DNA from 3 places in the Streptomyces rectiviolaceus genome. Region 3 is predicted to be linked to each of the others. Evidence: riboswitches for the same ligand, from Rfam matches in the RefSeq annotation. Region 3 holds a riboswitch; each other region holds the start of a gene.

Region 1 (7,132 bases), on a different contig from region 3:
GGCCACGGTCACCCTGTCGAAGTCCTTCGGCAGCCAGGGAGGCGCGGTCCTCGGCCCCGCCAAGGTCATCGACCACCTGATCAACGCGGCCCGTACCTTCATCTTCGACACGGGGCTCGCACCCGCTGCCGCGGGCGCGGCACTCGCGGCCCTGCGGCTGCTGCGCAGAGAACCGGAGCGTGCCGCGCGGGCCCGCACGGTCGCGGCCGAGCTTCATGAACGCCTCATGGCGGAAGGTCTCTCGGCGGTACGTCCTGACGCCGCCGTCGTCTCCGTGCGCGCGCCGTCGCCGGAAGCGGCCGTGCGCTGGGCCGCCGACTGCCGGGGCGCGGGCCTGGCCGTCGGGTGCTTCCGACCGCCGTCGGTGCCCGACGGCATCTCGCGGTTGCGGCTGACCGCCCGGGCGGATCTCAGCGACACACAGATCGCCGATGCCGTACGAGTGATCAGCCGCTCCGCACCCCGGTAGTCACCGGAGGCCGTGGACGAAGGCCTCCCATGTGGCGGGTGAGAAGAGCAGGGCGGGCCCTGCCGTGTTCTTCGAGTCGCGCACTGCGAGCAGTCCCTGCTTCGGCCCTGAAGCGAGCGAGGCTGTCTCCACGCAGTTGTTCATGCCGTTGCTACGAGTGCTGCGGTGCCACCGTGCGCCTTGCAGAGAAGTGCTGGAAGGAACGTGCCGAGGCAGTGCAGTCATGGTGCCCCCTTACGCGCCGTCACCTATCCCGGCGATGTGATCCGTTGATTCCTCGGGTGAAAGTGCTTTTCCTTGAAGGGAGTTGAAGGCATCCGTATATGCCTTAAGGTCTTCTCTCCGTTCGAGGTAGAGGCTACTCGTCAAGTGGTCTAGAACAACCACATCCAGATCAGCAATGTTCGGAAATGAGAAGATAACGAAAGATCCAATGAGGCCCACGTGCTCTCCGGCGGCGAACGGCAACACCTGAAGTCGTACATGGGGCAACTGTGCTGCCTCCAGTAACCGTTTCAACTGTCCCGCGAGCACCTGACTCCCGCCCACCGGCCGGTGCAGCACCGCCTCGTCCAGGATTACGCTCAGTCGCAGCGGTGGAGCCGCGCGCAGCACGTCCTGGCGCGCGAGACGCACCTCGACCAGCGCGTCCACCTGCTCATCCGGCAGCCCGTCGAGCGCGGCCCGGGTCACCGCACGCGCGTAGTCCGGGGTCTGCAGCAGGCCGGGCACGACGGTGGTCTCCAGGGTGCGCATCCGGCAGGCCTGTGACTCCAGGCTGATGAAGTCGCGGTAGGCGGGCGGCAGCAGCTCGCGGTAGGCGTGCCACCAGTGGCGCCGTCCACCGTCGTCGTCCGAGCCCGCCAACGCCACCAGCAACTGGCGCAGTTGCGGATCCTCTACCTCGTACGCCTCGAGCAGCAGGCGTACGTCGGCCGCCTTGACGCTGCTACGCCCCGTCTCGATCCGGCTGACCTTCGACTGATGCCAGCCGACCCGGTCCGCCGCCTGGCCACTGGTGAGCCCGGCGTGCGTGCGCAGGGCACGCAGTTCGGCACCGAGCTTCCTGCGGCGCACCGCGGGACCGTACCGCATGCCCGTCTCCTTCCCGACGGAGCCTTCCTTTTCCGGCCTCTCCCCGGCCTCTCCCCGGCGACAGTAGAGGAAGCGCCGTCCTCGCGCCCAAATACGGTCTCTCGTAGCAGAGTTCACCGCTTTGAGCGACAGATATATGCACAACTTGGTGGATGGCCACCTCTGAGCGGCCCAGGAGTGGCAGGCTGGCGCAAAGCACCATTCCGGGACTGTCCTCGTGCCTTCCGCTACGAGTCGGAGCCGAGCCCCGGTGGGAAAGGGACACGTCGCCATGGCAGACCTTCAGGAAGCAACCGTCACCCTGCCGAGCGATCCTGCCTCGGTCTCCGCGGCCCGGAAATTCGTCTCGAACGTCCTCACCGAATGGGGGCTGCCGGGTGACACGGAAGTGGCCGACACGGTCCGGCTCATCGTCTCCGAACTGGCCACGAACGCCGTCCAGCACACCCGGGGCCAGTCGCCCACCTTCACGGTGGACATCGAGCTGGACCGGGAGGAGCAGCTGCGCATCGGCGTCACCGACAGCCACCCCCGCTACCCGAAGCGGCTGCCCGCCGCCGTCCAGCAGGACAACGGCCGCGGCCTGGTGATCATCCGCTGGCTGACCTTGGAGTGCGGCGGCAGGCTGTCGGTCACGCCCACCCCCGATGGCGGCAAGACGGTCTGGATCGCGCTGCCGTGGACCGCGCCGGTGCGCGACAGGACAGCGGCTCCCTCGGTTTCGCCGTCGCCCTCACCCCGTTGAGCGTCCGAAGGCCCCCCGGAGCAGGGCCCGGAAGGTGTCCGCCGCGGGATGCGACACATCAGTGCGGTGGACGACCGAGATCGTGCGGCGCAGATTCCCCGGCTCCAGCGGCCTGATCCCCACCGGGGTGGCCGCCGTCCGCGCCACCATCTCCGGTACGACGGCCACGCCGAGCCCCGCGCTGACCAGCGCACACACCAGCGCGTAGCCCGGGGTCTCGACCAGGACCGAAGGCGTCGCCCCGGCCCCGACGAGCGCGGACTCCACGCCCTGCCGGGGCGGATGCGTCGGCGCCATGCTGATCAGCGGCTGCCCGGCGAGCTCGGTCAGGGGCAGCCGCGAGGAGGCACCCGCGAGCGCGTGCCCGGGCGATGTCACCAGGACCAACTCCTCGACCAGGATCGGCTCCGCGGTCACGGAGGCGGGCAACGGCACCGGATCCGCCGGCTCGTAGGTGTGCGTGAGGGCCAGGTCGACCTCGCCCGCCGCCACGGCCGCGACGCCGAGCGGCGGTTCATAGCCCCGCACCGTCAGATCGATGTCCGGATGGGCGCGGCGGAACGCGGTCAGGGCGGGCGGCACCAGATGGATCCCGGCGGTGGTGAAGGTCCCCACGCGCAGCCTGCCGCCGGACAGGCCCGCGAGCCGGGCCAGTTCGTGGCGGGCCTGCTCCATCTCGTCCAGGACCCGGCGCGCCCGCGCCAGCAGCAGCTCGCCCGCGCCGGTCAGCCGAGCCCCGCGGTGGTGCCGGACCAGGAGAGCGGTGCCCGCCTCCCGTTCGAGCTTGGCCAGCTGCTGGGAGAGCGCGGGCACGGTGTAGCCGAGGCGCTCGGCGGCGCGGGTGATCGACCCGGCCTCGGAGACCGCCACCAGTGCGGCGAGCCGTGTCGGGTCGTACATGGCGTCTCCCGGTCCAGGGGCCGACGGGCGGCGGGGCTGTCCGACGGCGTGGGGCTAAACGTCTGCTTAAGGCAGACACAGGATATTCCACATACCTGCTGAAGGCAGAAGAACGGCAGGCTGGCGGTCATGGACGCACAACTGGTCGCCTTCACCGGAGTCGCCGCGGGCATGGTCGCCATGCCGGGCGCCGACTTCGCCGTCGTGGTGCGCAACTCCCTCGCATCCCGGCGCGCCGGAGTCAGCTGTGCGATCGGTGTCGCGGGCGGGCTCCTGGTGCACACGGCGCTCGCGGTGGCCGGGGTCGCGGCGGTCCTCGCGGCGGTTCCCACGCTGTTCCGGGCACTGCAGGTGCTCGGCGGTGCCTACGTGCTGTACCTCGGGTACCGCGCGCTGCGGTCGGCGGCGCGACCGCTGCGGAGCTTCTCCGCGCCGGACGGCGCGGAGATGCCGGCGGAGCAGCCTGCGGCCGGGGGCAGCCTGCGGCAGGGCTTCCTCACCAACGCGCTCAACCCCAAGGCACCCATCACCTTCCTCAGCGTGCTGCCCCAGTTCGTGCCCGCGGGCAGCCCCGCGATGCCCAGGACACTGCTGCTCGCGTCCATCATCGTGGCCCTTGCCCTGGTGTGGTTCCCGGTCGTCGCGCTCCTGGTCGACCGGCTCGGGCGCTGGCTGCGCAGGCCTCGTACGGCCCGTGCGATCGAGGGCGGCACCGGTGTCGCGCTCAGCGTCCTTGGCCTGGTGCTCCTCACCGAGGCCCTGATGGCGTGACGTCGTCCGGCGTGTCGCTGCCCCTGTCACTGCCCCTGTCCCTGTCTTTGTCCCTGCCCCTGTCCGAAGCGCGCACCAAGCGGGGAAGCAGACCCCAGAGGCCCGCACACATGACCAGCGTGCCCGCACTCGCGATGATCCCGCCGGTACGGCCCACCGCCACGTCCACGACCAGGAGCACGGAACCGGCGAGTGCGAACACCAGGACTGTCATGCCGATGCCGGCGAGGCGGGACGACACGCGCACGATCAGCGGCTTGGAGTGCTGCCCGAACAGGGTCCTGTGCACGGCGGCCGGGGCGGTGAACAGCGCCGCGGCGAGGACGGCGAGCAGCAGCGTGGTGACGTAGGTGGCGCGCTGCACCGTGTCGAGCGAGGGGAAGCGCTCGGTGAAGGCGAGGGTCAGCAGGAACGCGAAGAGGATCTGCACTCCGGTCTGCGTGACCCGCAGCTCCTGGAGGATCTCGGAGAAATTGCGGTCGGCGCGTTCGAAGCGTGTCTCGTTGCGCGGGGGCGGGTCGCCCGCGGTGGAACTGTTGTTTTCGGCCATGGCGCCCGAGTATCCGCGTCGACACCCTCCATGCCTGTCGGGCGCGCCGGTCAGCGGGTCGGGCTGGGGCCGGTCGAGCGGCGGAGGAGGCCGTGAGGCCCTCCTCCGCCGCCCTCCGACAGGCTTGCGGCCGACGGTCAGTGACGGGCGGTCAGTGACGGGCGGTCAGCGCACCCGGCCGTAGGAGACGCTCTTCGTCCAGATCTTCTCGAGCCGCACCACGGTGTTCGACTTGGGTGCGTGCCAGATCCGGCCCTTCCCGGCGTAGATGCCGACGTGGTAGACGCTCCGGCCGGAGCGGAAGAAGACCAGGTCGCCGCGGACGCGGTTGGACGCCGAGACATGGCGGGTCTTGTTGTACTGCTGTGCGGCGGTGCGTGGCAGCTTCTTGCCCGCGCGCTTGAACGAGTACTGGGTCAGGCCCGAGCAGTCGAACCGGTTCGGCCCCGTCGCTCCATAGCGGTACGGAGAGCCCTTCTTGGAGGCGGCGATCTTGAGCGCCTTCGTCCCGTGTGTCGCGGCCTCTGCTTCCGACGTGAGCCCTGGGGCCACGAGGGTGCCGCCTACGACGGCGAGTGTGAGGGCCGATACGGAACCGGCCCTGGTGAGCAGCGACGGAACATGATTCAGCGCGGTCATGCGCAACCCTTCGTCAGCCGCCTGTGAAGGATGACCTGTCGGATTCGGGCTGGCGAAGTTGCCCGGCCGCGATGTGCGGCTTCACCCCAAGGGTCGGCGTCCGGACCTTCCGGACCGACCCGTCATGCCTGGGTCCTCCACTCCTGCCGATGCACAGATGTCGACCGGTCATCCGGGTGGCGGCAGGACTCGGCGTCCGCCCGGACCGCCCCGCCGCTGTGGCGGGGGCTTGTCGTCGGAAGGGATCTTGACCCGTCAAGGGCAGAAATTCCGAGCCGAAACGGCGTTTTGTGAGGCTCCTCACGGCTGAACCGTTCGGGTGGACAAGGTCGGATTCGGGATCGGCCCGTGGAACCCGACGATCGTTCGACCAGCACCGGAACGAGGAATTCCGGCCATCGCGTACACATCTGACGCAACTGAAGACAGTCCAAAGAAGGACAATTGTCTACGCCGAACGAGGTAGCCCGTTTGGTTCGTTTGGAACCGGCCCCGGACGGTTCGGACTTCGGGTACGGAGATGAGGGGTACTCAGGAGGCCGATGGGGGCGGCACGGTGACCCGCCCGGCGCGCCGCTCGCCGTCGAGGACACGCAGCGCGCGGGCCAACGTCGGCGCGTGCACGGCGCTCTCGCCCCGCTGGTGCATGAGCGTCAGCGCGTCCCGCAGGGCGGTGGCGCTGGCGACCAGGGCCTGGGCGGCACGCAGGCCGCCATAGGTGTCCGAGGCGCGGGCGGGGTTGATCCGGCCCACCAGATCGACCACTTCGAGGTATCGGTCGATCAACTCGCCCTCGGCGCGGGTGAGTGCGGGCAGCGGGGGAAGTTCGGGCGGCAGCATCGGGAGGTTCACCCCGCGTCCGGGGTGCGCAGGGACGACTTGCGGGTCGCGATGATCCGGTCCACCAGGCCGTAGTCGACCGCCTCGGAGGCGTTGAGGATCTTGTCGCGCTCGATGTCGGCCGCGACGCGTTCCCGGCTCTGGCCCGTGTGTTGGGCGAGCAGTTTCTCCAGGTTCGCGCGGGTGCGCAGGAGTTCGTCGGCCTGGATTGCCAAGTCGGTCGCCTGGCCGTGGATCGGCTCGGCGATCGACGGCTGATGGATCAGTACCCGGGCGCCGGGCAGCGCGAACCGCTTGCCGGGGGTGCCCGCCGCCAGCAGGACGGCGGCCGCCGAGGCGGCCTGGCCCAGGCAGGTCGTCTCCACGTCGCAGGTGACGAACTGGATCGTGTCGTAGATCGCCGTCATCGCGCTGAACGAGCCGCCGGGGGAGTTGATGTAGAGCGAGATGTCGCGGTCGGGCGCCAGGTATTCCAGGTGCATGAACTGCGCCATCACGTCGTTGGCCGAGGTGTCGTCGATCGGCGTGCCCAGGAAGACGATGCGCTCCTCGAGCAGCTTCGAGTACGGATCGAGGGTCCGTTGCCCCGTGCTGGTGCGCTCGGTGAACTCGGGCAGGACATGGCGGGCGATCGGTCGGTTCATGGCACGTCTCTCCTCTGCCGGGGTCGGCTGCTCCCCAAGGCTTCCTGTAAAAAATGTACAGGACGTACGTAACGTCGTGGTGAGGAGCATGTTCGGGTGATCCGCCGGAGTCAACAGATGCGCCGTGTTTCAGCCGTTCGCTGAAAGTGGGGGCCGTGGCGCGCGGGAGCGGGTGGCAGCCGCGGCGACGTGGGCATACTCCGCCCCGTCGCGACCTCAGCCGCCACCACCAGCCACCAGCCGTAAGCCCGCCCGAGCCGAAAGCGACGTATGAGCCCTGAAGCCCACCGAGCACACAGCGCCTCCGAAGCCCCTGACGCGCACCGGCCTCCCGAAGCAGCCGAGCTCGTCCACCTCACCGCCCGCGACCTGGCCGCCAGGATCCGCGCCCGAGAGCTGTCCGCGCGCGAGGTGGTCCAGGCGCACCTGGACCGGATCGAGCAGGTCAACGGCGCCGTGAACGCCGTGGTGACCCTCGT
Region 2 (7,132 bases), on a different contig from region 3:
GGCAGCTTCTGACCTGGGCCTGTGGCGTTGGTCGCCCGAACGGCCCCGCCTCGCCTGCGCCCCCGCGGCCCACGAGTGACGCTGAGCCTGCCAGGTGGTCGATCCGGAGGTACAGCATGGGTTCCGTACGGCGGGCTCTCGTGATGCTGCTCGTGCCGTTGCTGGTCGGCGTCTCGGCGGCCTGCGGTGGGTCCGGCGGCGGTTCCGGCCGGGCCACCGAGCGGGCGCGCCCCGCGGAGCTGGCCTTCGAGCACCCCGGGGTGCTCGTCAGCAAGGCGCAGCTGGATCGCGTCCGCGCGCATGTCACGGCGCGCGACCAGCCCTGGCTGAGGGCTTTCGAGCAGATGCGGGACAGCAAGTACGGCGCGGCCGACTACCGGGCCAAGCCGTACGCCGTCGTCGAGTGCCCGCCCGACACCCGCCCCGGACACGGCTGCGTCGAGGAGCGCGAGGACGCCATCGCCGCGTACACCCAGGCCCTGCTCTGGAACATCACCGGCGACCGCGCGCACGCCCAGAAGGCCGTACAGATCATGGACGCCTGGTCGCGGGTGGTCACCCGGCACACCGAGGCCAACGCGGGCCTCCAGACGGCCTGGGCCGCCTCATCGTGGGCGCGTGCGGCCGAAGCCGTGCGCTACACCTACGACGGCTGGGCCGACGGCGAACTCCTCCGCTTCGAGCGGATGCTGCGCAATGCCTATCTGCCCCAAGTGCGCGACGGAGCAGCCGACTTCAACGGCAACTGGGACCTCCTGATGGCCGACGCGACCATCAGCATGGCGGTCTTCCTGGACGACCACGAGTCCTTCGAGAAGGCAGTGACGCACTTCAGGACCCGCGTGCCGGCCTACTTCTATCTGGAGTCGGACGGCCCGCTGCCCGTCTCGCCCGAGGGCAGCGGCATCAATACCCCGGAGAAGCTCCGGAAGTACTGGTTCGGGCAGAAGACCTTCGCCGACGGGCTCTCCCAGGAGACCTGCCGGAACTTCAAGCACGCCAGCTACTCGCTCGCGGCCACCGCGCACATCGCAGAGACCGCCTGGCACCAGGGCGTCGACCTGTACGGCGAGGTCAAGGAGCGGCTGCGGGCCGCGCTGGAGTTCCACTCGAAGTACCAGCTGGGCGCCGAGGCGCCGGACTGGCTGTGCGGCGGCAGGGTGCAGCGCGACATGGGGCCCGACACCGAGGTCGGCCTGAACCACCTGCGGGAGCGGCTGAAGCTGGAACTGCCTCAGACGCGGAAGCTCACGCTCGAGCAGCGGCCCGAGGGGACGGACAACCTGTTCGTAGCCTGGGAGACGCTGACGCACGCCGAGAACGCGTGAGCGGCGTGCGTCAGCGTTCGCCGCGGGTTCGGGCCGCTCCCGCCTGTTTTCCGCCCGATTTCCGCCCGATTTCCGCCCGTTTTCCGGCTGCATTCCGGCTGCTCCTCAGCCGGTTCGCTTTCACTCCGCCTGATGGCGTAGAGTTGCATTCAACGGCGCGGGGTGGAGCAGCTCGGTAGCTCGCTGGGCTCATAACCCAGAGGTCGCAGGTTCAAATCCTGTCCCCGCTACTAAAGACCGAAGGCCCGGATCCAGAAAATGGATCCGGGCCTTCGGTGTTTTCCCCCGTCACTCTGTCGGCCCACACGGGTCGCCCCGCGCCACCGCTCCGGGAACCCTGGATGAACGTGGTCATGGGTCTGGTCCTGGCCGCGGAATTCGGCAGGAGAAGACCGGTGGGGCAGCGAGGAGGAAGCGGCGGGGGCAAGAGTCCCGATGTCCGGCATGAGCGGGCTCTCGTGCGGGCCCTGCCCCTGCTGCTCATCGTCGTCGGGGTCGTCTACGACATCTCGACCCCACCCGCGTTCACCGCCGCGCCCCTCTTCACCGCCGCCCCGCTCATCGCGGCCCCCTTCTACTCGCTGATCACCACCGCCCTCATCGGGGCGGGGTCCTGCGCCGCCGTGCTCGCCCTGCACTTCAAGAGCAGCACCACCGCCGACGTCGAGGCGATCACCGAACTGATCACGGTGGCCACCGTCGCCGTGCTCGCCGTCGTCATCAACCGCGTCGTACGCCGCAGCGACGAACAGCTCGCCTCCGCCCGCACCATCGCCGAGGCGGCCCAGCGCGCCGTGCTGCCGCAGCCGGACCACCGGATCGGCGGGCTCGATGTCGCGGCGCGGTACGAGGCGGCGGAGGCCGACGCGTTCATCGGGGGTGATCTGTACGCCGTGCAGGACACCCCGTACGGCGTACGCGTCATCGTCGGCGACGTACGCGGCAAGGGCATAGGCGCGGTGGCGGCCGTCGCCGTCGTCATCGGGGCGTTCCGGGAGGCCGCCGAGCAGGAGGCCACCCTGGAGGCCGTGGCGCAGCGCCTGGAGCGGGCCCTCGCGCGTGAGGGCACGCGGCGCGACGGGCTCGACGCCTTCGAAGGGTTCACCACCGCCGTGCTCGCGGAGATCCCGCACGGCGACGGTCTCGTACGCCTCGTCAATCGCGGGCACCCCGGGCCCCTGCTCCTGCGCGGCGACGGACGGCTGTGCGTGCTGTCCGCCACCGAGCCCGCGCTGCCGCTCGGGATGGGCGACCTGGGTGCCTGGCCGGACCGTGCGGACGAGACGGAGTTCCCGCCGGGGGCGATGCTGCTGCTCTACACCGACGGGCTCTCGGAGGCGCGTGACGTCCGGGGCGAGTTCTACAACCCGGCCGCGCGGCTCGGCGGCCGCATCTTTCCGGGGCCCAACGGCCCGGACGCGCTCCTGGCCACGCTCACCGAGGAAGTGCGGCGGCACACCGGGGGCGGGACGACCGACGACATGGCGTTGCTCGCGGTGCGGCGGCCGTTGATGGCTGGGGATACCGGGGGCGATACCGGGGGCGATACCGGGGGCGCCGGGGCCGACGGCTGGACCGACGCGGGCTCCGATGTCACCGGCCGTGACTGAAGGACACCACTCCGCATAACAACTGACGTACTGTCAAGGAGATGTGAAGCTCCGGTGTGTGAAGAAGTGGGGTCAACTCGCCCCGTTCCGAACCCCCGTGTCCCGTTAAGTGCAGGCCAAAGTCGTTAACGATCAGTCGGAACGGCTTGGAATACGACCCTGCCGTCTATTAACGTTCGATAACGCAGCGCGGTCGTCCCAGCCGTCACTCGAGTCGGCTCCGCGCGCACGCGCCTAATCCCGAAAGGGAGCCGGGGAACCACTAATTGGGGTGAATCGGGCATCTGTGCATCCGTGCCAGATGTTCGTAGGAGACCTTCCTGCTCCGAACCCGTCAGCTAACCCGGTAGGCGAGAAGGAAGGAAAGGAGTGCGCCCCAGTGGCGTCCAACCGCCCTGCCCCCCAAGGCGTGTACGTACCGAATGACGACGACTTCGGTGGGTACGACGACAGTTCCTGGGAGGAATGGAATCCCACCGAGGAGTCCATCCGTCCCGTCCGCGGCAGGCACCGCGTCCACAAGCGGGGCGGTGGCGGGCTCGCCCGCAGCTCCACTGTTCTCGGCGTAGGCGTCATCGCCGCCGTCGGCGCGGGCGGCATCGCCACCGCGCAGGGCGGAAAGCCCCCGGTCTCCATCGAGATGCCGGACCTCTCGGCCGTCACGGACTCGCTGCCGGAGGCCAAGTCGCTTCCCGGCGTGGGGTCTTTGATATCCGACGACTCCTCCGACTCCGGCTCCGGCTCCGGTTCCGCGGACAACGGCGTGACGACCGCCGCCGCGCCCCTGAGCGCCGCCGGCATCAGCACCGCCGACGCCGAGCAGGGCACCACGGACGCGGGCGAGGCACTGCGGGCCCGCATCATGGAGCAGGCCGAGAACCAGCAGGACCAGGCGGACGACGCGGTCCAGAAGGCGGCCGAAGAAGCCGCCGTCAAGGAAGCCGCCGCCCAGGCCGCCGCCAAGCAGACCGCGGCCGAGAAGAAGATCGCCGCCGAGAAGGCCGCCGCGAAGAAGAAGGCCGAGGCGGAGGCCAAGCGCAAGGCCGAGGCGGAGCGCCTGGCCAAGCTCGCCAAGAGCTTCACCCTCCCCGTCGGCTCGTACACGCTCACCGGCACCTTCGGTCAGCCCGGCTCCATGTGGTCCTCCGGCTACCACACCGGCCTGGACTTCGCGGCTCCCACGGGCACGCCCATCAAGGCCATCCACTCCGGCACCATCAAGGAGGCCGGCTGGGCGGGGGCGTACGGCTACCGCACGGTCCTTGAGCTCGACGACGGCACCGAGATCTGGTTCTGCCACCAGTCCTCGATGAACGTCAGCGTCGGCCAGAAGGTCACCACCGGCGAGACCATCGGCCGCGTCGGCGCCACCGGCAACGTCACCGGCGCGCACCTCCACCTGGAGGTCCACCCGGGCGGCGACTCCACCGGGGTCGATCCGGCGGCGTGGCTGCGCGGCAAGGGCCAGTCCCTCTGACGCAGCCCCAGAACCCCGGCGGTCCTGGCGGCAACCCCCCGACGTCAGGGCTGCCGGTCAAGGGCGCCCGCTCACCGGTTCTCCCCGAGCGGATGCCCCACTGATCGGAACCGGCATCCCGCTGTACGGAATTCCGCGATCCGTAAGGGCGTTGAGTCCCGTATGACTTCTCTCCGCAAGCTTGGTTCGTCCGACCTCGAGGTCTTCCCGCTCGCACTGGGCGGCAACGTCTTCGGCTGGACGGCCGACGAGGCGCAGTCCTTCACCGTGCTCGACGCCTACACCGCCGCGGGCGGCAACTTCATCGACACCGCCGACGTCTACTCGGCCTGGGCGCCCGGCAACAAGGGCGGCGAGTCCGAGACCGTCATCGGCAACTGGCTCGCCGCGCGCGGCAACCGCTCCGACGTCGTGCTCGCCACCAAGGTCGGCGCCCACCCCGACTTCAAGGGCCTGTCCGCGAACACCATCAAGTCCGGTGTCGAGGAGTCGCTGCGCCGCCTGCGCACCGACTACATCGACCTCTTCTACACGCACTACGACGACCCGACGGTCTCCGTCGAGGAGATCATCACCGCGCTCGACGACCTGGTGACGTCCGGCAAGGTGCGCGCCATCGCCGCGTCCAACGTGACCGCCGACCGGCTCCAGGAGTTCCTCGACTTCTCCGACCGCGAGGGCCTCGCGCGCTACTCGGTGCTGCAGCCGCACTACAACCTCGTCTCGCGCGACACGTACGAGGGCACGCTGGAGCAGGTCGCATCGCGCTCCGGCCTGGCCGCCGTCCCGTACTACGCGCTCGCCTCCGGCTTCCTGACCGGCAAGTACCGCCCGGGTGCGGCGGTCGACAGCGCGCGGGCCCAGGGCGCGGGCAAGCACCTGGACACCGACCGCGGTCTGCGCGTGCTCGCCGCCCTCGACGAGGTCGCCCAGGCGCGCGGCGCCGAGCTCGCGACCGTGGCCCTCGCGTGGCTCGCGGCGCAGCCGACGGTGGCCGCGCCGATCGCGTTGGCCCGTACGGTCGAACAGCTGCCCGCGCTGCTCGCGGTGGGGGAGCTGGAGCTGACGGAGGCCGAGGTGTCGGCGCTGACGGCGGCTTCCGCCTAGCCGCGGTAGGGGTTGTACGCGGGGTAGGGCATCGCCGGGCGGCCGTACGGATATCCGTACGGCGGCTGCTGCTGTTGCTGCGGGTAGGGCTGCTGGTACGGCTGTTGATATCCGTACGGCTGCTGGTATCCGTACGGCGGCGGCATCGGTACGAACACCGGTGCCGTCGCGCGCGCCGCGTACGCGAGGGCGGGCCGTGCCGCCTCGCGGCGCTCCCACAGCGCGTGCAGCAACTCCCGCTCCCGTACGACGAAGTCGGCGCCCGCGCGGCCCTTGCGCCCCCGGTGCCGCAGGAGCGCGAGAGACGTCGCGTACGTCTCGTACTGGGCGACCGTGCGCGCCGCGGCCTTGCCCTGCGTGTAGGAGGCGTAGTCGCGGGCCAGCGTGCGGGCGCGCATGGTGCCCAGGGCGTACGGCTCGGGTGCGGTGAGCCAGCCCGCGAGTGCGTACGCGGGCAGTTCGGCCCGCACGATGCGCAGGCCGCGCTGTCTGATCCAGATGACCAGCCAGGTGAGCAGGCCGAAGGCGGGCAGCATGAAGAGCGCGTACACGGCGAAGAAGCCGTAGTCCCCGAAGACCGCCGAGCCGTTCCACAGGGCGTGCAGGCCCATCGCCAGGAGGAGTCCGCCGACCGGGAGCAGGACGCGGCGCCAGTTCTGGCGCTCCGCGCTGAGCGCGGCGATGCCGAAGCCGATGCCGGTGAGCACGGTGAAGAGCGGGTGCGCGAAGGGCGACATCACGACGCGTACGAAGAAGGTCGCCGCCGTCACGGACGCGAGTCCGGTCCCGCCGTTGAGCTGGTCGGTGCCGAAGGCGCTGCCGAGATAGAGGATGTTCTCGGTGAAGGCGAAGCCGGTGGCGGTCACTCCGGCGATCACCACGCCGTCGACGATGCCGGTGAACTCCCGTCTGCGGAAGAGGAAGACGAGCAGCACGGCCACGGCCTTCGCGCTCTCCTCGACGATCGGCGCTATGACCGTCGCGCCGAGGGTGTCCGCGCTGGTGGGGTCGGCCGTGGCGGTGGCTATCCAGCGGGTCGCGAAGCTGTTCGCGACGATCGCTATGAGGGCGGCGGCGCAGGCGCCCCAGGCGAAGGCGAAGAGCAGATTCCGCCAGGGGCCCGGCTGGACCCGCTGCAGCCAGCGGAAGGCGGCCACCAGGAGCGGCACGGGCAGCGTCGCGAGGCCGAGCCCGACCAGGAAGCCTTCGGTGCCGGTCTGTTCCCTGACCAGGGCCAGGATCACCAGGCCGGACAGGGCGAGCAGCGTGACCAGGGCGGCCGCGCGTATCGCCCGCCGCTGCCACCAGCGAGCGTGCCGCAGCCCGGCGGGCCCGGCGGGGGGCATCGGGTGCGGGTACGGAGAACGGGTGGCCACCCGTTGACCCTAACGAGGGACGGGGGTGGCCCGCGACGGTGTCTCAGGCCCCGTGGCCGGTATCGCAGGGATCCTGTCCGGTATCTCAGGCTTCCTGGCTGTTCTGGCTGGGTGTACGGCGGAACAGCAGGTCATGGACCACGTGCCCCTTGTCCAGGCCCTGGCCCTCGAACCGGGTGAGGGGGCGGAAGGAGGGACGGGGCGCGTACCCGCCGTCGGCCTGGGTGTTCTCGA
Region 3 (7,132 bases):
CGGACACGAAGACGCCGTGGGTGCGTGAGGTGTCCGCGGACGACGCGGCGGCCCCCAAGCAGGCGTAACGGACGTAGGAAGGGGGCTGTCGGTGCCGTGGGTTACGTTCGACGGGTGAACGAAACCACGCCCACGGCCGACGCCCCCGGCCGCGTCATCCTCCTCACCACCAGCCACCGGGTGGCCCCCGGCCTGCTCTCCTGGCCCGCGTGGCAGGCCCTGCACGGGGCCGACGAGGTCCTGTGCGCCGACGCGACCCACCCCCAGCTGCCGTATCTGCGCGAGGCGGGCGTGCGGGTGGACCAGGCATCACCCACGGCCCAGGACCTGGTGACGGCATGCGCGGGCGACCGCACCATCCTGATCATCGCCACGGCCGAGGGCGACCGGACCCTGACGGACGGCCTTGCGAGGCTCGCGGGCTCGGGCCGCGTGTCGATGCCGGACCTGGAACTGCTCCCGGCGTCGTACGACCTGCCGGGCGCGCGGCTCCTGGACCTCGTCCAGGTCATGGACCGGATCCGGGTCGAGTGCCCGTGGTCCTCCCAGCAGACGCACAAGGGCCTGGCGAAGTACGGGATCGAGGAGGCGTACGAACTGGTCGAGGCGATCGAGGACGGCGACCGGGAGGAACTGCGGGAGGAGCTGGGCGATGTCCTGCTCCAGGTGGTCTTCCACGCCCGCATCGCGGAGGAGGACGAGGACTCCCCCTTCTCCGTGGACGACGTGGCAGCCACGATCATCGAGAAACTGATCCACCGCCACCCGCACATCTTCGGCGACGACTCGGCGGACACTCCCGAGGACGTGAAGGCGCACTGGCTCCGCACGAAGGCGCAGGAGAAGCAGCGCTCATCACTGACGGAGGGAATCCCCCTCGGCCAGCCGGGCCTCGCCCTGGCAGCGAAGCTGGCTTCACGGGTGCGGACGGCAGGCCTTGAGGTGTCCATCCCCTCCGGGGAGGGCGTCGGCTACGAACTCCTTGCGCTCGCCCTGCGGGCCGAGGCGGAAGGCGTGGATCCGGAGGCGGCGCTGCGGGGTGCGGCGCGGGCTTATCGGGATGCGGTGCTGGCTGCGGAGGGACCTGGGGCTTAGGGGATCTCAGCCTCGGCGGTGCGCGGGGCTTCGGGGCGGTGTGGGGCTGGGGATTTCAGCCTGTCCGGCGTTTGAGGACGAGCTCGGCGGAGCCGGTGATGGGGGTGCGCGGGGCTTCGGGGTGGTGTGGGGCTGGGGCTGGGGATTTCAGCCTGTCCGGCGTTTGAGGACGAACTCGGCGGAGCCGGTGATGACGGTGCGCAAGGCCTCGGGCCAGCATGGCGCTGAACCAGCCAGGGGAGGAACGCCGCAGACCGCCGGATACGGTCGACCCATGCAAGACCAGCCGCCCACCCCCGCAGGGGACACCCCCGCAGCCTGCCCGGCAGGGGCTCCCACCCCGCCCGAGGCCCAGGGGCCAGAGCTCTTCACATGGGAGTTCGCCACCGACCCCTACCCCGCCTACGCCTGGCTCCGCGAGCACGCCCCCGTGCACAAGACCCGGCTCCCCAGTGGCGTGGAGGCTTGGCTGGTCACCCGGTACGTCGATGCCAAGCAGGCACTCGCCGACCAGCGGCTCAGCAAGAACCCGGCCCATCACGGCGAGCCCGCGCACGCGAAGAGCAAGACCGGCATCCCGGGTGAGCGCAGCGCGAACCTGATGACGCATCTGCTCAACATCGACCCGCCGGACCACACACGGCTTCGGCGCCTCGTCTCCAAGGCCTTCACGCCCCGCCGCGTCGCCGAGTTCGCGCCCCGCGTGCAGGAGTTGACCGACCGGCTCATCGACCAGTTCGTGGAGAAGGGGGAGGCCGACCTCATCCACGACTTCGCCTTCCCGCTCCCCATCTACGCCATCTGCGACCTGCTCGGCGTACCCCGCGAGGACCAGGACGACTTCCGCGACTGGGCGGGGATGATGATCCGCCACGGGGGAGGGCCCAGGGGAGGGGTAGCCCGGTCCGTGAAGAAGATGCGCGGGTACCTCGCCGAGCTGATCCACCGCAAGCGCCTGGAACCCGGCGACGACCTCATCTCCGGGCTGATCCGCGCCTCGGACCACGGTGAGCACCTCACCGAGAACGAGGCCGCCGCGATGGCCTTCATCCTTCTCTTCGCCGGCTTCGAGACCACAGTCAACCTCATCGGGAACGGCACGTACGCCCTCCTCACCCACCCCGAGCAGCGTGAGCGGCTCCAGGAATCCCTCGGGGACGGCGGCGACACCGGGCTCCTGGAGACCGGCATCGAGGAGCTGCTGCGCTTCGACGGTCCCGTCGAACTCGCCACCTGGCGGTTCGCCACCGAGCCGCTGACCATCGGAGGGGAGGACATCGCCGCCGGCGACCCCGTCCTCGTGGTCCTCGCCGCCGCTGATCGTGACCCCGAACGCTTCGACCGGCCGGACACGCTCGACCTCTCCCGCCGCGACAACCAACACCTCGGCTACGGCCATGGCATTCATTACTGTCTCGGCGCACCGCTCGCCAGGCTCGAAGGCCAGGCCGCCCTCGCGACTCTTCTGCGGCGCCTCCCTGACCTGCGGCTCGCGGTGGAACCTGGTGATTTGAGATGGCGCGGCGGGCTCATCATGCGCGGACTCCGCACGCTGCCCGTGGAGTTCACACCCGCACAGCAGAGCAAATATTCGGCGCCTGGAACGACGTTTAGCTGACGGCCCGTCAGGACTGTGACTTTCACGTGATCTCCGCTGCATCGACTTGTGACAAGCGTTCGAGTGCAGCTACGTTCACCGACGACTCGGCATCCCGTGCCGCAGTCGTCGCTCCAGTCACGCGAAAGGCAACCGCATGCTCTCCGGCAATGGTCGTCACCGACGCCCCCGCCAAGCCCCGGCCCTGATCGTCGCGGCAGGAGTCGCAGGATCGGCCATCGCCATCCCGCTGCTCGGCGCCACCAGTGCGAGCGCGGCGGACACCGCCACGTGGGACAAGCTCGCGGAGTGCGAGAGCGGCGGATCCTGGAGCGCGGACGCGGGCAACGGGTACTACGGCGGGCTCCAGTTCTCGCAGCAGGTCTGGGAGGAGTACGGCGGCCTCGACTACGCGCCGAGCGCCGATCAGGCCAGCCGCTCGCAGCAGATATCCGTCGCCGAGCAGGTCCTTGACGACCAGGGCCCCGATGCCTGGCCGAGCTGCGCGCCGATCGCCGGTCTCACCCAGGACGGCGCCGACGCCGACGTCGACCCGGGCGCTCCGATCACGACGATTCCTTCTGATGGGCCGTCGGAGTCCACCGAACCCGCCGAGCCCAGTGAGCCGAACGAGCCGAGCACGTCGCCGAGCGAGTCGGCCGATCCCTCGGACAGCACTGAGCCTTCGGAGGAGCCATCGGACTCCGAGAAGTCCTCTGAGGAGCCCTCCGAGAAGCCCGACGCCGACGACGAGACGCGAGACAAGAATCACGACGAGTCCGGCAACTCGGGCGAGTCGGGCGAGTCCGGCGACTCGACCGACCCGGGCAAGTCCGGGCAGGACGACGGCACTTCCGCCACCCCCACCCCCTCCGCCGGTGAGGGCGAGGGCCGCCACCGCGGTGACAGCGCGGACGACAAGCCGTCCGACGGCACCTCTCGCGAGGGCTCGGGCCGGCACGCATCCCGTGGCGACGAGCGTCAGAAGGACGGCTCCGACGGGACGTACACGGTCCGCTCCGGAGACAACCTCTCGGTCATCGCCGACGACCTCGACGTGAAGGGCGGGTGGGCCGAGCTGTACGAGGAGAACGAGAACTCGGTCGGCTCCGACCCCGATCTCATCCTTCCCGGTCAGAGCCTCGATTTGGGCGAAAAGTAGGGGTAGTTGGCGAGTCGCTTTGCGCTCGATGTCCCAATTGGCGCAAGTGAGACATGGGTCTCAGAAGCCCTGATCGTCTTTGGAATTCGGCCGTTGGCATGACTACGGTCGTGACCGCTCGCCACAGCGGGCCCCGTCGGTCGGTACGCCGAGTCCTGCCAATTGGCCGTTCGGGAACAGTCGTCGCGCAAGCGCCGTAGGCAGGAGCGGGGGAACCAAGGTTTCCGCCGGGCCCGGCCGTTCAGCATCGCGAGAGCGAGCAGAGAACGGACGGGAACGGCTAGGGGTTAAGTCGCGCTCAGGAAGCGCGGCCGGGCAACTTCATCGGCCCGAACCCGACAGCTCACCTCGCAGGCGTCGGTGAGGGGATCACTCATGCTGTTTTCCAGCAAGGGCAAGCACCGCCGCCCGTCCAAGGCCACCCGCGTCGCCACGCTCGCCGGCGTCACCGGTGTCGCCGTCGCCGCCCCGCTGATGGCGGCCGGCTCGGCCTCCGCCGCGACCGGCTCCGAGTGGGACGCCGTCGCCCAGTGCGAGTCGGGCGGCAACTGGTCCATCAACACCGGCAACGGCTACACGGGCGGCCTGCAGTTCTCGTCGTCCACCTGGGCCGCGTACGGCGGCACGAAGTACGCGCCCACCGCCGACAAGGCCTCCAAGGCCCAGCAGATCGAGATAGGCGAGAAGGTCCTCGCGGGCCAGGGCAAGGGTGCCTGGCCGAGCTGCGGCGTCGGCCTCTCGAGCGCCTCCTACGAGGGTGGCGGTGCGCAGGAGAGCGCCCCGCAGCAGACCCAGGAGCAGCCCAAGAGCCAGCCCAGCGCCCAGACCGAGCAGCCGCAGCAGGCCGCTCCGAAGGCCGAGGCCGCCCCGAAGACCGAGTCCAAGAAGACCGTCGAGACCCCGACCGGCAAGAAGGTCAAGAAGGGCGACGGCGAGTACAAGGTCAAGAAGGGTGACACCCTCTCCAAGATCGCCGAGGCCAAGGACGTCAAGGGCGGCTGGCACAAGGTGTACAAGCTCAACGGCGACATCATCGACAACGCCGACATGATCTACCCGGGCCAGCAGCTCCACCTCAGCTAGTTCTGGCGGGGCGCCTCGCGGGGCCTGCTCGTCTGCGGGTGCGTCGTGGCTTGTCGCGCCCACGCGGCGGAGCCGCATATGTAACAGCCCCGCGCCCCTTCGGGCGCTGCCCTCCCCGCCCCGGTGCGCGTATCCCCCGTACGCACCGGGGCGGGGTTCTTTTGCCCCGCCACTGCCCCGCCGCTGCCCCTCCATGTTTTTTGTTCCGTTCGGAAACTTTTTGCTCTCGGTTTGTCCACAGGGCGGTCGCTCGGCTGGCTCTTGCCCGGGAGCCGGTTAGGCTCGTGTCCGCGAGGCCAACGCCCCGCGTACCCGCGTCACATCCCAGAAGGAGATGCTCGTGCCGTCCATCGACGTCGTCGTAGCCCGGGAAATCCTGGACTCCCGAGGCAACCCCACGGTCGAGGTCGAGGTCGGCCTCGACGACGGCAGCACGGGTCGTGCCGCCGTTCCGTCCGGTGCGTCCACCGGTGCTTTCGAGGCCATCGAACTCCGTGACGGTGACCCCAACCGTTACCAGGGCAAGGGCGTGGAGAAGGCCGTCCTCGCCGTCATCGAGCAGATCGGCCCGGAGCTCGTCGGGTACGACGCGACCGAGCAGCGCCTGATCGACCAGGCGATGTTCGACCTCGACGCCACCGACAACAAGGGCTCGCTCGGCGCCAACGCCATCCTCGGCGTCTCGCTCGCCGTCGCGCACGCCGCGTCGGAGGCCTCCGACCTGCCGCTCTTCCGCTACCTCGGCGGCCCGAACGCGCACCTGCTGCCCGTTCCGATGATGAACATCCTGAACGGCGGGTCGCACGCCGACTCGAACGTCGACATCCAGGAGTTCATGATCGCGCCGATCGGCGCCGAGTCGTTCTCCGAGGCCCTGCGCTGGGGCACCGAGGTCTACCACACGCTGAAGAAGGTCCTGAAGGACAAGGGCCTCTCCACCGGCCTGGGCGACGAGGGCGGCTTCGCCCCGAACCTGGACTCCAACCGCGCCGCGCTCGACCTCATCCTCGAGGCCGTCAAGCAGGCCGGTTACGTCCCCGGCGAGCAGATCGCGCTCGCGCTCGACGTCGCCGCGTCCGAGTTCTACAAGGACGGCAAGTACGAGTTCGAGGGCAAGTCCCGCTCGGCCGCCGAGATGACCGAGTACTACGAGGAGCTCGTCGCCTCGTACCCCCTCGTCTCCATCGAGGACCCGCTGTTCGAGGACGACTGGGCCGGCTGGAACGCCATCACCGAGAAGCTCGGCGAGAAGGTCCAGCTCGTGGGCGACGACCTGTTCGTCACCAACCCGGAGCGCCTGGCCCGTGGCATCGAGGAGAAGTCGGCCAACGCCCTTCTGGTGAAGGTCAACCAGATCGGTTCGCTGACCGAGACCCTCGACGCCGTCGAGATGGCCCAGCGCAACGGCTTCAAGTGCATGATGTCGCACCGCTCCGGTGAGACCGAGGACGTCACCATCGCCGACCTCGCCGTCGCCACCAACTGCGGCCAGATCAAGACCGGCGCCCCGGCCCGCTCCGAGCGCGTCGCCAAGTACAACCAGCTCCTGCGCATCGAGGAGATCCTCGACGACGCCGCGGTCTACGCCGGCCGTTCGGCGTTCCCCCGCTTCAAGGGCTGATCGCCGCCGGGCCTCGGCTCCGCTGAGCAGTTACCTACGTCCCCGTACTCGGTCCCGTACCGTGTGCGGGGACGTACGTACGTATCGGGGAGGCGGCACACATGGCCGTGAAGGACCGCGACCGGTTCTCCACCGCGACCAGGCTGCGGCTGCTCGGCGAGCAGACCGCGGAGCGTGTCTACCGCTCGCAGACCAAGCGTCAGGCGCGCCGCTCCCGGCTCACGGGACGCGCCGCGCTCCTCGCGCTCGTGCTCTGCTCCTTGGTCGTCGCGCTCGCCTACCCGATAAGGCAGTACGTCTCCCAGCGCGCGGAGATCGCCGAGCAGCGTCAGGAGCAGGCCGAGCGCCGCGCGAACGTCGAGAAGCTGCGGGACGAGAAGGCCCGCTGGCGGGACGACTCGTACGCGGAGCAGCGCATCCGGGACCGGCTGCACTATGTGATGCCGGGCGAGACCGGCTACACGGTGATCGACCCCGAGGCGGCGAAGAAGCAGCGCACCGACCAGGGGGCGGCCGCCAGGCCCTGGTACTCGAACGTCTGGGACGGCGTCGACAAGGCCGACCGCCCGGACGA

Evidence for each region. Region 3 has a riboswitch for cyclic di-AMP ahead of ABD378_RS23355 (transglycosylase family protein). Riboswitches for the same ligand answer to the same signal wherever they lie in the genome.
Region 1: another riboswitch for cyclic di-AMP. It lies ahead of ABD378_RS32750 (C40 family peptidase); the one in region 3 lies ahead of ABD378_RS23355 (transglycosylase family protein).
Region 2: another riboswitch for cyclic di-AMP. It lies ahead of ABD378_RS19055 (M23 family metallopeptidase); the one in region 3 lies ahead of ABD378_RS23355 (transglycosylase family protein).

The regions. Positions count from the first base shown of each region.
Region 1 covers NZ_BAAAUG010000138.1:27,303-34,434, forward strand. Annotated here, with positions in the region: gene ABD378_RS32715 (8-amino-7-oxononanoate synthase) at 1-469, shown strand, start outside; gene ABD378_RS32720 (DUF397 domain-containing protein) at 470-694, opposite strand; gene ABD378_RS32725 (helix-turn-helix domain-containing protein) at 704-1,564, opposite strand; gene ABD378_RS32730 (ATP-binding protein) at 1,836-2,309, shown strand; gene ABD378_RS32735 (LysR family transcriptional regulator) at 2,298-3,209, opposite strand; gene ABD378_RS32740 (LysE family translocator) at 3,339-3,980, shown strand; gene ABD378_RS32745 (DUF6328 family protein) at 3,958-4,530, opposite strand; gene ABD378_RS32750 (C40 family peptidase) at 4,696-5,169, opposite strand; cyclic di-AMP (ydaO/yuaA leader) riboswitch at 5,173-5,345, opposite strand; gene ABD378_RS32755 (hypothetical protein) at 5,701-6,009, opposite strand; gene ABD378_RS32760 (ATP-dependent Clp protease proteolytic subunit) at 6,018-6,653, opposite strand; gene ABD378_RS32765 (amidase) at 6,924-7,132, shown strand, end outside.
Region 2 covers NZ_BAAAUG010000064.1:10,703-17,834, reverse strand. Annotated here, with positions in the region: gene ABD378_RS19070 (alginate lyase family protein) at 117-1,328, shown strand; tRNA gene ABD378_RS19065 (tRNA-Met) at 1,485-1,558, shown strand; gene ABD378_RS19060 (PP2C family protein-serine/threonine phosphatase) at 1,670-2,938, shown strand; cyclic di-AMP (ydaO/yuaA leader) riboswitch at 3,160-3,306, shown strand; gene ABD378_RS19055 (M23 family metallopeptidase) at 3,318-4,415, shown strand; gene ABD378_RS19050 (aldo/keto reductase) at 4,578-5,522, shown strand; gene ABD378_RS19045 (PrsW family intramembrane metalloprotease) at 5,519-6,898, opposite strand; gene trmB (tRNA (guanosine(46)-N7)-methyltransferase TrmB) at 6,984-7,132, opposite strand, start outside.
Region 3 covers NZ_BAAAUG010000083.1:22,616-29,747, reverse strand. Annotated here, with positions in the region: gene ABD378_RS23375 (SurA N-terminal domain-containing protein) at 1-68, shown strand, start outside; gene ABD378_RS23370 (nucleoside triphosphate pyrophosphohydrolase) at 115-1,095, shown strand; gene ABD378_RS23365 (cytochrome P450 family protein) at 1,370-2,713, shown strand; gene ABD378_RS23360 (transglycosylase family protein) at 2,850-3,854, shown strand; cyclic di-AMP (ydaO/yuaA leader) riboswitch at 4,037-4,226, shown strand; gene ABD378_RS23355 (transglycosylase family protein) at 4,230-4,937, shown strand; gene eno (phosphopyruvate hydratase) at 5,272-6,558, shown strand; gene ABD378_RS23345 (FtsB family cell division protein) at 6,660-7,132, shown strand, end outside.